DNA from 2 places in the Bacillus sp. PK6-026 genome. Region 2 is predicted to be linked to the other one. Evidence: riboswitches for the same ligand, from Rfam matches in the RefSeq annotation. Region 2 holds a riboswitch; the other holds the start of a gene.

Region 1 (4,427 bases), 2.0 Mb from region 2:
CGGAAGCCCTTGTCCTCGTGCTTTGGAAATCAAAGCGCGATTATTTGAACTTTATGGCCGATCATCATGATGCAATATATGAAAGAACGAATCAGAAAGGTACGTTCGAATCCATCAACATTACCCTGTTTGAAGAGCCTGCCGAGATATCTAAGACGCTGCAGAACAATACGCCGGCTCCGGTACCGGAATGGACGGTAAAAGGCAGCGGATGATTGCATGATTCCCGGACTCTTTCGTGAATGTGCTATTTGTGTTTACGCTTTTTGAAATGTGGAATGTAAAAACCATAACACTTCAAAAGGAGGAATCGAAAATGGCAAACAATAATGACAACAACAAAATGAGCAGGGAAGAAGCAGGCAGAAAAGGCGGAGAAAAAACAAGCCAAAACCATGATAAAGAATTCTACCAAGAGATCGGTCAAAAAGGCGGAGAAGCAACAAGCAAAAATCATGACAAAGAATTCTACAAGGATATCGGCGAAAAAGGCGGGGAAGCCACAAGCCGTAATCATGACAAAGAATTCTACCAGGAAATCGGTGAAAAAGGCGGAGAAGCCACAAGCCGTAATCATGACAAAGAATTCTACCAGGAAATCGGTGAAAAGGGCGGAGAAGCCACAAGCAAAAACCATGACAAAGAATTCTACCAGGAGATCGGTCAAAAAGGCGGAGAAGCCACAAGCCGAAACCATGACAAGGAGTTCTATCAAGAAAACGGTGAAAAAGGCGGACGCCAAAGAAGAAGCGGTTAATGTACGGTGAAGAGAGGGGCTGACAAACAGTCCCTCTCAGCGTGTCGACAAACCCTCGCATTCGTTGTCAGGCCTGCGCATCGGTGCTCACGAATTGCAACATTCGCTCCGCCCCAATGCTCGGCCTTCCTAGACTGCAAGGGTTGAGGGTCACGCTGAAAGGATTTTGTCAATAATCTGGAGGGGCTGAACATCAGCCCCTCCTTTTTTATGGAAGATGCCTGCCGCTGCTGCACGAGCGCTCATATTAAAATATTATTAATTATTGATCTTCTGAAGAGATTTCCGGTCTGTTTTGTTATATAATTTACAGATGATGCATCAAATTGTAATTATAAAAGTTTGAATGCTAAAAGTTAAGGACTAAAGTACTGGTGGGAGTGTACCGAATGGCAGCGTTGATTAAATTTTTTCAGCATCCTGGGGTCAGGCGTTTTTCAGTTTTTGTTGTATTGGCGGGAGTTTTATATCTGTTCCGCAGCATGATGAATCTCATATTGCTCACATTTATCTTTACGTTTTTGATGAACCGTCTGGAAAATGTGATCCGCGGTTTTTTAAACCGCTTTATTAAAGTCAGCCAGAGACTGATTATTTCCTGTTTGTATGCGGCTCTTGCCATCGCGCTTTCGATCGGCGGTGTGGTCTATTACCCCGTGATCGTCACCCAGATTCAGCAGCTGATCAAACAAGGAAAGTATATTGCTTCTCACCCTGACAGCATTCCTTTTCTCGATATGATCACCGGTATGTTCGGCGATATCAATTTGACATCCTATTTGGAAAAAGGTCTTAACTTTATCTATACATATATCACAGATATTAGCGCGTTTGGCCTGCAGGTGGTTATGTCATTGGTTCTCAGCATGTTCTTATTGATCGAAAAAGACAAGGTCTTGAGCTTAATGGATAAATTTAAGACGAGCAAAATAGCCATTTTCTACGAGGAAATTGCTTACTTTGGTAAAAAATTCACGAGAACGTTCGGAAAGGTGCTTGAGGCTCAGTTTATTATCGCCTCCATCAATTGCGCATTGACGACCATTGCCCTCGCGATTATGGGTTTTCCTCAGCTATTCGGCCTTGCTGTCATGGTGTTTTTCCTCGGGCTGGTTCCGGTCGCAGGCGTTGTGCTCTCCCTTATTCCGTTAAGCATTATCGCCTACAGTATCGGCGGAATCGCTTATATCGTATCACTGGTATTGGTCATCATGATCGTCCATGCGATAGAGGCCTATTTCCTCAATCCGAAACTGATGTCCGCCAAGACGGAGCTGCCGATTTTCTTCACGTTTATCGTGCTGATTTTTTCTGAACATTTCATAGGGATTTGGGGTTTAATTATCGGTATTCCGATATTTGTTTTCCTGCTTGATATCCTTGATGTCACAAGTCAAGAGAAAAGCCGAACAGCGGGCACCCGAAAATAGCATATATTTGTAAATCAGAAAATTTGGTTTACATATTTCGAATTTTCAGGTATAACTGTTATATAACGAAATAGCGCCACACGTTTAATCCTTTAGTAGGAGTGGGGGACCCGATCATTTGGGGTGAATTTTTCTGTTCCCGTGCGAACTGAAAGACGGACATCTCTTCGTCCGAACCCGTCAGCTAACCTCATCAACGTGAAGAGAGTCATGTGGAACCAATTTTAATGGTAAAAGCCCATGGGAGATCTCTCATGGGCTTTTTTTGGAAAGGGGAGATATGTTATATGAAGTTAGCAACAAAAATTATTATCGCTCTATTACTCGGTGCAGCCGTCGGTATTATACTGAACGTCACTTCGCCGGATTTATTTAGCAAGCTTAATACATTTTTATTCGGGCCGCTCGGCACGATCTTCCTCAACTTAATTAAAATGCTCGTTGTACCGATTGTTTTCTTTTCTCTCACTTTAGGGGTAGCAGGACTTGGAGATCCAAAGAAACTGGGCAGAATCGGTGCCAAAACGATTTCTTTCTTTTTAGTTACAACGGCAATTGCCATTATTATCGGACTTATTTTAGCGTTGGTCATCAAACCAGGAACCATCGGAACGTATGATACAAGCGCAGCGGAATATTCAGCTGAGAAGGCGCCAAGCATTGCCGAAACGCTTTTGAATATCATTCCGACAAACCCGGTTCAGGCAATGGCTGAAGGAAATATGCTGCAAATCATTGCTTTCTCCATTTTGGTCGGTCTCGGAATTACGATGCTCGGCAAAAAAGCGGACGCTCTTCTCAAAGTGGTTGAACAAGGTAACGATCTAATGATGTATCTCGTCAATCTCGTCATGAAGTTCGCACCGTACGGTACGTTCGGCTTGATTGCCGGGGCAATCGGAAGTCAAGGCTGGGACGCCATTAAAGCAATGGGGCTTTATATGATCGTCGTCATTCTGGCGCTGTTCATCCACACCATCGTCACATACGGCTCAGCGATTGCGTTTTTGGCAAAGCGGAACCCGCTCACATTCTTTAAAGATTTTTCAGAGGTTATGCTTGTTGCCTTCAGTACGTCAAGCAGCAACGCGACGCTTCCGGTTTCGATGGATGTCGCTCAAAGAAAGCTGAAAGTGCCAGAGCCGATCTCAAGCTTTGTTCAGCCGCTTGGAGCTACGATCAACATGGATGGCACGGCGATTATGCAAGGGGTAGCGACGGTCTTTATCGCTCAGGTGTACGGCAATGACCTGTCACTGACACAGCTGTTGATGGTTGTTCTCACCGCAGTGCTTGCCAGCATTGGAACAGCGGGTGTTCCGGGTGTCGGACTGATTATGCTCGCCATGGTTCTTCAAACAGTTGGCCTTCCAGTTGAAGGAATTGCGCTAATATTGGGAATTGACCGACTTCTGGACATGATTCGTACGGCTGTCAATACAACAGGTGATGCAGCATGCGCAGTCATCGTCACCGAAACGGAAAAGAAACACGGCAAAATCGAAGCCCCTCATAGTGAAGTGTCCGTGTAACTCAAAAATGATATAATCAAACAGTGCCTTTTCGGCACTGTTTATTTTTTTGGGAAAGAGGAGGGGGCTATGACAAAGCAGCCTGTTTTACATATAGAAAATGTTGATAAAATCATAGACGGCAAAACAATATTGAAGGATATCCGCTTAACGGCGGATGAAGGGGAGATCATCGGCCTGCTTGGACCGAACGGATCAGGAAAAACGACCCTCATCAAATTGATTACCGGGTTAATTAAAATGAAGAGCGGATCAATTGTCATAAACGGCTTTCCGATTGACCGCCAATTTGAAAAAGCGATCCGGTCGGTCGGAGCCATCGTTGAAAATCCTGAATTTTATCCGTATCTGACAGGCTATGAAAATCTGAAACACTATGCAAATATGCACGCTGGAATCGGTCGGGATAGACTGGCGGAAGTGATCAGCAGGGTCGGGCTAGAAGATGCCGCAGAAGACAAGGTCAAAACATACTCGCTTGGAATGAAACAGCGCCTCGGTATTGCCCAGGCGATTCTTCACCGGCCGAAGCTGCTGATTTTGGACGAGCCGACAAACGGATTGGACCCGGCGGGAATGAAAGATTTCCGCGAACACTTGCGTGAGCTTGCCGAAGAAGAAGGAACGGCGATCCTGTTTGCGACCCACTTGCTGAAGGAAGTGGAAGATTTGTGCGATCGGGTCGTCATCCTTCAACAAGGGAAAATC
Region 2 (4,427 bases):
AAATCCGACTTCTACGACAAACATAATCGGATTTTTGATCATAGTTCGCGGATCTAATTTTAAAAAGGCATGTTTGACCCATCTTTGATGATCGTGTCGTTCATCGTTTGCTTTGTTGTGTGAACGGCATCCGGTGTGGCCTGTTGACTGGAATGATGCAAATCGTTCATGAGTAAAGCCCCCTTATCGTAATGTTAAATATTCTGCGGCCGGTCCCAACACAAGCACCGGAAAGAATGTTAAAGCCCCGACGATCAGGATCGAAGCGATAAAAATCCCGCTGAACAGGCTTGAATCGGTGCGAAATGTTCCGATTGTTTCCGGAACGGTTTGCTTTTTCAAAAGTGACCCCGCAACTGCGAGCAGTGTGACAATTGAGAAATAACGGCCGATAAACATCACAATTCCCGTTGTTATATTCCAAAAAGGCGACGCGTCTCCGAGCCCTTCAAATCCTGAACCGTTATTCGCGGCTGAAGACGTATATTCGTATAAAATCTGGCTGATCCCGTGAAATCCGGGATTTGAAATTGCAGCCTGACCCGCTTGCGTCATGACGGCAAGCGCTGACGCCCCTAAGATTAACAAAGGATGAATCAACAGAGTAACGGCTAAAAGCTTCATTTCTTTTCCTTCAATTTTTTTGCCTAAAAACTCAGGCGTTCTTCCGACCATTAAGCCCGACAGAAAAACCGCAACCATCGCGTATAGAAGCATGTTCATCAATCCGGCGCCTATTCCGCCAAACACCGTGTTCAGCATCATATTAAGCAATGCCAAAAGACCCGTGAGTGGCGTGAGCGTGTCGTGCATCGTATTGACAGCTCCTGTCTCGCTCGCGGTGGTAACCATCGCATAAAAAGCTGAATTCAATGTTCCAAAACGCACTTCCTTACCTTCCATGCTGCCTTCTGTGTGCTCGATTCCGAGCTGATTGATGACGGGATTGCCTTGCGATTCCGCCATGAAAGCTGCCCCGGCTGAAAGCAAAAACAAAAGACCTGCGGATACAAAAAGAATGCGGCCTTGCTTCAGATTCCCAACCATTTTCCCATACGTAAACGGCAGTGAGATGGTAATCAAGAGCATTAATAAAATTTGAATCGCATTGCTCCATCCATTCGGATTTTCAAATGGATGAGAAGAGTTGACGCCAAAATACCCCCCGCCGTTGTTCCCCAGCTCTTTGATGGATAAAAAGGACGCCACCGGCCCCCGAACAATGGACTGCTCACCTCCGCTCACCGTATGGGCTGTCACGGAACCGTCAAGCGTCTGCGGTACGCCTAGGGCGACGAAAACAAGCGACACCACAACTGTGATCGGCAGTAAAATCCGCGTGATCGAACGGACCAAATCGACAAAAAAGTTGCCGAACGGTTTCCCGGCGAGCCCCCGAATCATCGCAACCGCGGCTGCCAGCGCCGTAGCGGGAGCGGCAAACATTAAAAAGGTGATCGCAATCATCTGCGAAAGCATGGACAGACCGCTTTCGCCGCTGTAATGCTGCAAATTTGTATTCGTCATAAAACTGACTGCCGTATTAAAAGCCAGTGTGGGTTCCATTCCCGCGACCTTTTCAGGATTTAAAGGCAGTACACCCTGCAGACGAAAAACGAGATAAACGATGAAAATCATCGCCGTATTCGTGAGTACCAGCGCGGCGGCGTATTTCTTCCACGATTGGTTTTCTCCTTTTACTCCGCCCAGCTCAAGCAGCAAGCGTTCCGCCGGAAGGAAAAACCGGTCGATTTTGGACGGGGCGCCGTCAAATACCTTCGCTATGTAAAGCCCCATTGGTTTGGCTGCCAGCAATGCGGCAAGCAGGATAAAACAGATGGATATGAGCGACGTCATTTCAATACCCCCAATTTGTGTACAATTAAAATTTCTCAGGATTCAATAAAGCATAAGTCAAATAGACAAACATGGCGGCTGCTCCCGCTGCCAATAGCGCCATGGCAATCACTCCTTTCACATTTATGATTGATCAGCGGTTTTCCCCGCCCATCTCAGCAACAGAAACATCATCCCCGCTAAAAATGCGACAATGGCCAGCATCACGATATCCAGCACTCCGCTCACCTCCTTTCATGTTTTTTGCACGAAAAAAAGCCGCAAGAGAACAAACCTCTTACGGCTTTTTTGGGCACAGTTAAGAAACCGTGCTTTATGCACGTTTTTTGGTTCTCTTTAAACGCTTGCGAGGTTAGCTGTCGGATTCAGGTGCAAAGAGTCACCTTACCTTGAAAAGGATTCACCCCAAGTGGCAGCGCCACAAAAAATTGGTTCCCCCGCTTCCAATTGGAATTCAGCGGTTACGTTAATTGGAAATTTTATTCAGTTTTTTGATGAGATTTATATTACGCCCGTTCAATCATCGTGTAAAGTTTCATAAATGATCAAATTTCCTCGTTTATCAATTTTATAACCTTTTTTACACAGTTTATGACTTATTACCTTCTATTTTCTCTTAATATCTCGTTTTCTCTTTCATGTTATGGCTTTTACCTGTGAAAAACGGCGGATAAAAAATGTGTCGAAGCCCACTCGGAAATTCGAACGGGGCCGTTTTTTGTTAAAAGTCAAAGTTATCAGGATCAGGACCGACACGGGTGTTTTCATTCAGCCCGTCAATTTGCTTCATTTCCTCGAGGGTCAGTTCAAAATCAAATACGTCCGCGTTTTGGGCAATTCGCTCCGCTTTTGTCGACTTTGGAATGGTGATGACTCCGTTTTGCAAATCCCAGCGTAAAATGACTTGAGCAGGTGTCTTGCCGTGCTTGTCCGCGATATCTTTCAGCAGCGGGTGGCTGAGCAATTGGCCTTGCATCAGCGGCGACCATGCTTGAAGCTGGATGCTGTGCGAACGGCAAAACGCTTGCAGCTCTTTCTGCGTGAGCCGCGGGTGATACTCGACCTGGTCGATCACCGGTTTGACGGCGGCATCTTTCAGCAAGTCTTCCAGATGGTGAACGTGAAAATTGCTGACGCCGATTGCTTTTACGCGCCCTTGTTCATAAAGAGTTTCAAGGGCTTTCCACGCCGCTTTATAGCGCCCTTCAACAGGCCAGTGGATCAGGTATAAATCCAGGTAATCGAGCCCGAGCTTTTCGAGACTCGCTTCGTAGGCTGCAATCGTTTCGTCATAGCCTAAATCGTCATTCCAGACCTTTGACGTTACAAACAAGTCTTCTCTAGAAATTCCGGCTTCTTTCAACCCTTCGCGAATTCCTTGGCCAACCCCTTCTTCATTTCCGTAGATGGCTGCCGTATCGATACTGCGGTAGCCGTGCTTGATTGCCGTTTTTACGGCTTGCACCAGTTCGGGCCCTTCCTCTACTTTAAACACGCCTAGTCCAAACCAGGGCATGTCCGTCCCGTTATTCAATGTGATTCGATCTTGCAGATTTTTTGCCGTCATCTAATTGGCCTCCTCATATTTTTGTATACATCATGCGCAGTTTTTCTTTAAAGCTTGATTTTGTTTTTGGTCATTTCGTTCCAGCGCCCTGCTCCAGCCCGTCAGCGCGACGGCGCCGAGCACCATCAAAGCTCCGGCCCATGGAGTGTGAATCAAACCGATCGACTGTGTGATGGCGCCTCCTGTATAAGATCCGATCGCGATCCCGGCGTTGAATGCAGCGATATTGACAGCTGATGCGACATCTACCGCCCCCGGAACAAACCGTTCAGCCAGAATTACCACATAGGACTGGAGCCCGGGGACATTCATAAATGCTAAAAATCCCATCAGCATGATGACGATAAAGCCCGCTGCCTGATAAGGAGCAGCCGCCGTTAAGATGAGAAGCACAACCGCTTGGGCGATGAACATATAGAATAATGCAGTAAGCGGTTTTTGGTTGGCCGCTTTACCTCCGATGATATTTCCGAGCGCGACGGCAATGCCGTAAGTAAGCAAAATGACGGCAACAGCTTCCTGTTTAAAACCTGTCACATGCTGAAGCAGCGGGGATAAATACGTAAAGACAACAAATGTTCCTCCATAACCAAGCGCCGTAATGATGAATAAAAGCAGCAGACGGCCATTGGTTACAAGTTTCAATTGGCTCTTGAAAGACGTTCGGACGCCTTTCGGCAAATCGGCCGGAACAAGAAAGCTGTTGGCGATAAACGCCAGTGCGCCGATAGCGACGATCGCCGCAAAAGCAATCCGCCAGCCGAACAGCTGACCGAGGAACGTGCCGATGGGAACTCCGGTAATCATCGCAATCGTCAGACCGGTAAACATAATTGATATCGCTCCGGCTCTTTTATCCGCCGGGACCAGGCTTGCCGCAATCGTTGAACCGATTGACATAAATACGCCATGAGAAAACGCGGAAATCACGCGGGCGGTTAATAAAACACCGATGCTTCCGGCACATGCCGCAAGCCCGTTTCCGATCATAAAAATAATCATA

What was found. Region 2 has a riboswitch for cyclic di-AMP ahead of kdpF (K(+)-transporting ATPase subunit F). Riboswitches for the same ligand answer to the same signal wherever they lie in the genome.
Region 1: it holds a riboswitch for cyclic di-AMP, as region 2 does, so the genes downstream of both, M1D59_RS02725 (dicarboxylate/amino acid:cation symporter) here and kdpF (K(+)-transporting ATPase subunit F) in region 2, are expected to answer to the same signal.

What each region holds. Positions count from the first base shown of each region.
Region 1 covers NZ_CP096418.1:544,220-548,646, forward strand. The annotation lists partial or broken gene M1D59_RS02710 (YdbC family protein) at 1-215, shown strand, start outside; gene gsiB (glucose starvation-inducible protein GsiB) at 317-757, shown strand; gene M1D59_RS02720 (AI-2E family transporter) at 1,147-2,187, shown strand; cyclic di-AMP (ydaO/yuaA leader) riboswitch at 2,259-2,400, shown strand; gene M1D59_RS02725 (dicarboxylate/amino acid:cation symporter) at 2,475-3,719, shown strand; gene M1D59_RS02730 (ABC transporter ATP-binding protein) at 3,789-4,427, shown strand, end outside.
Region 2 covers NZ_CP096418.1:2,905,508-2,909,934, forward strand. The annotation lists gene kdpB (potassium-transporting ATPase subunit KdpB) at 1-42, opposite strand, end outside; gene kdpA (potassium-transporting ATPase subunit KdpA) at 184-1,857, opposite strand; gene kdpF (K(+)-transporting ATPase subunit F) at 1,883-1,960, opposite strand; cyclic di-AMP (ydaO/yuaA leader) riboswitch at 2,185-2,327, opposite strand; gene M1D59_RS14810 (aldo/keto reductase) at 2,579-3,424, opposite strand; gene M1D59_RS14815 (MFS transporter) at 3,455-4,427, opposite strand, start outside.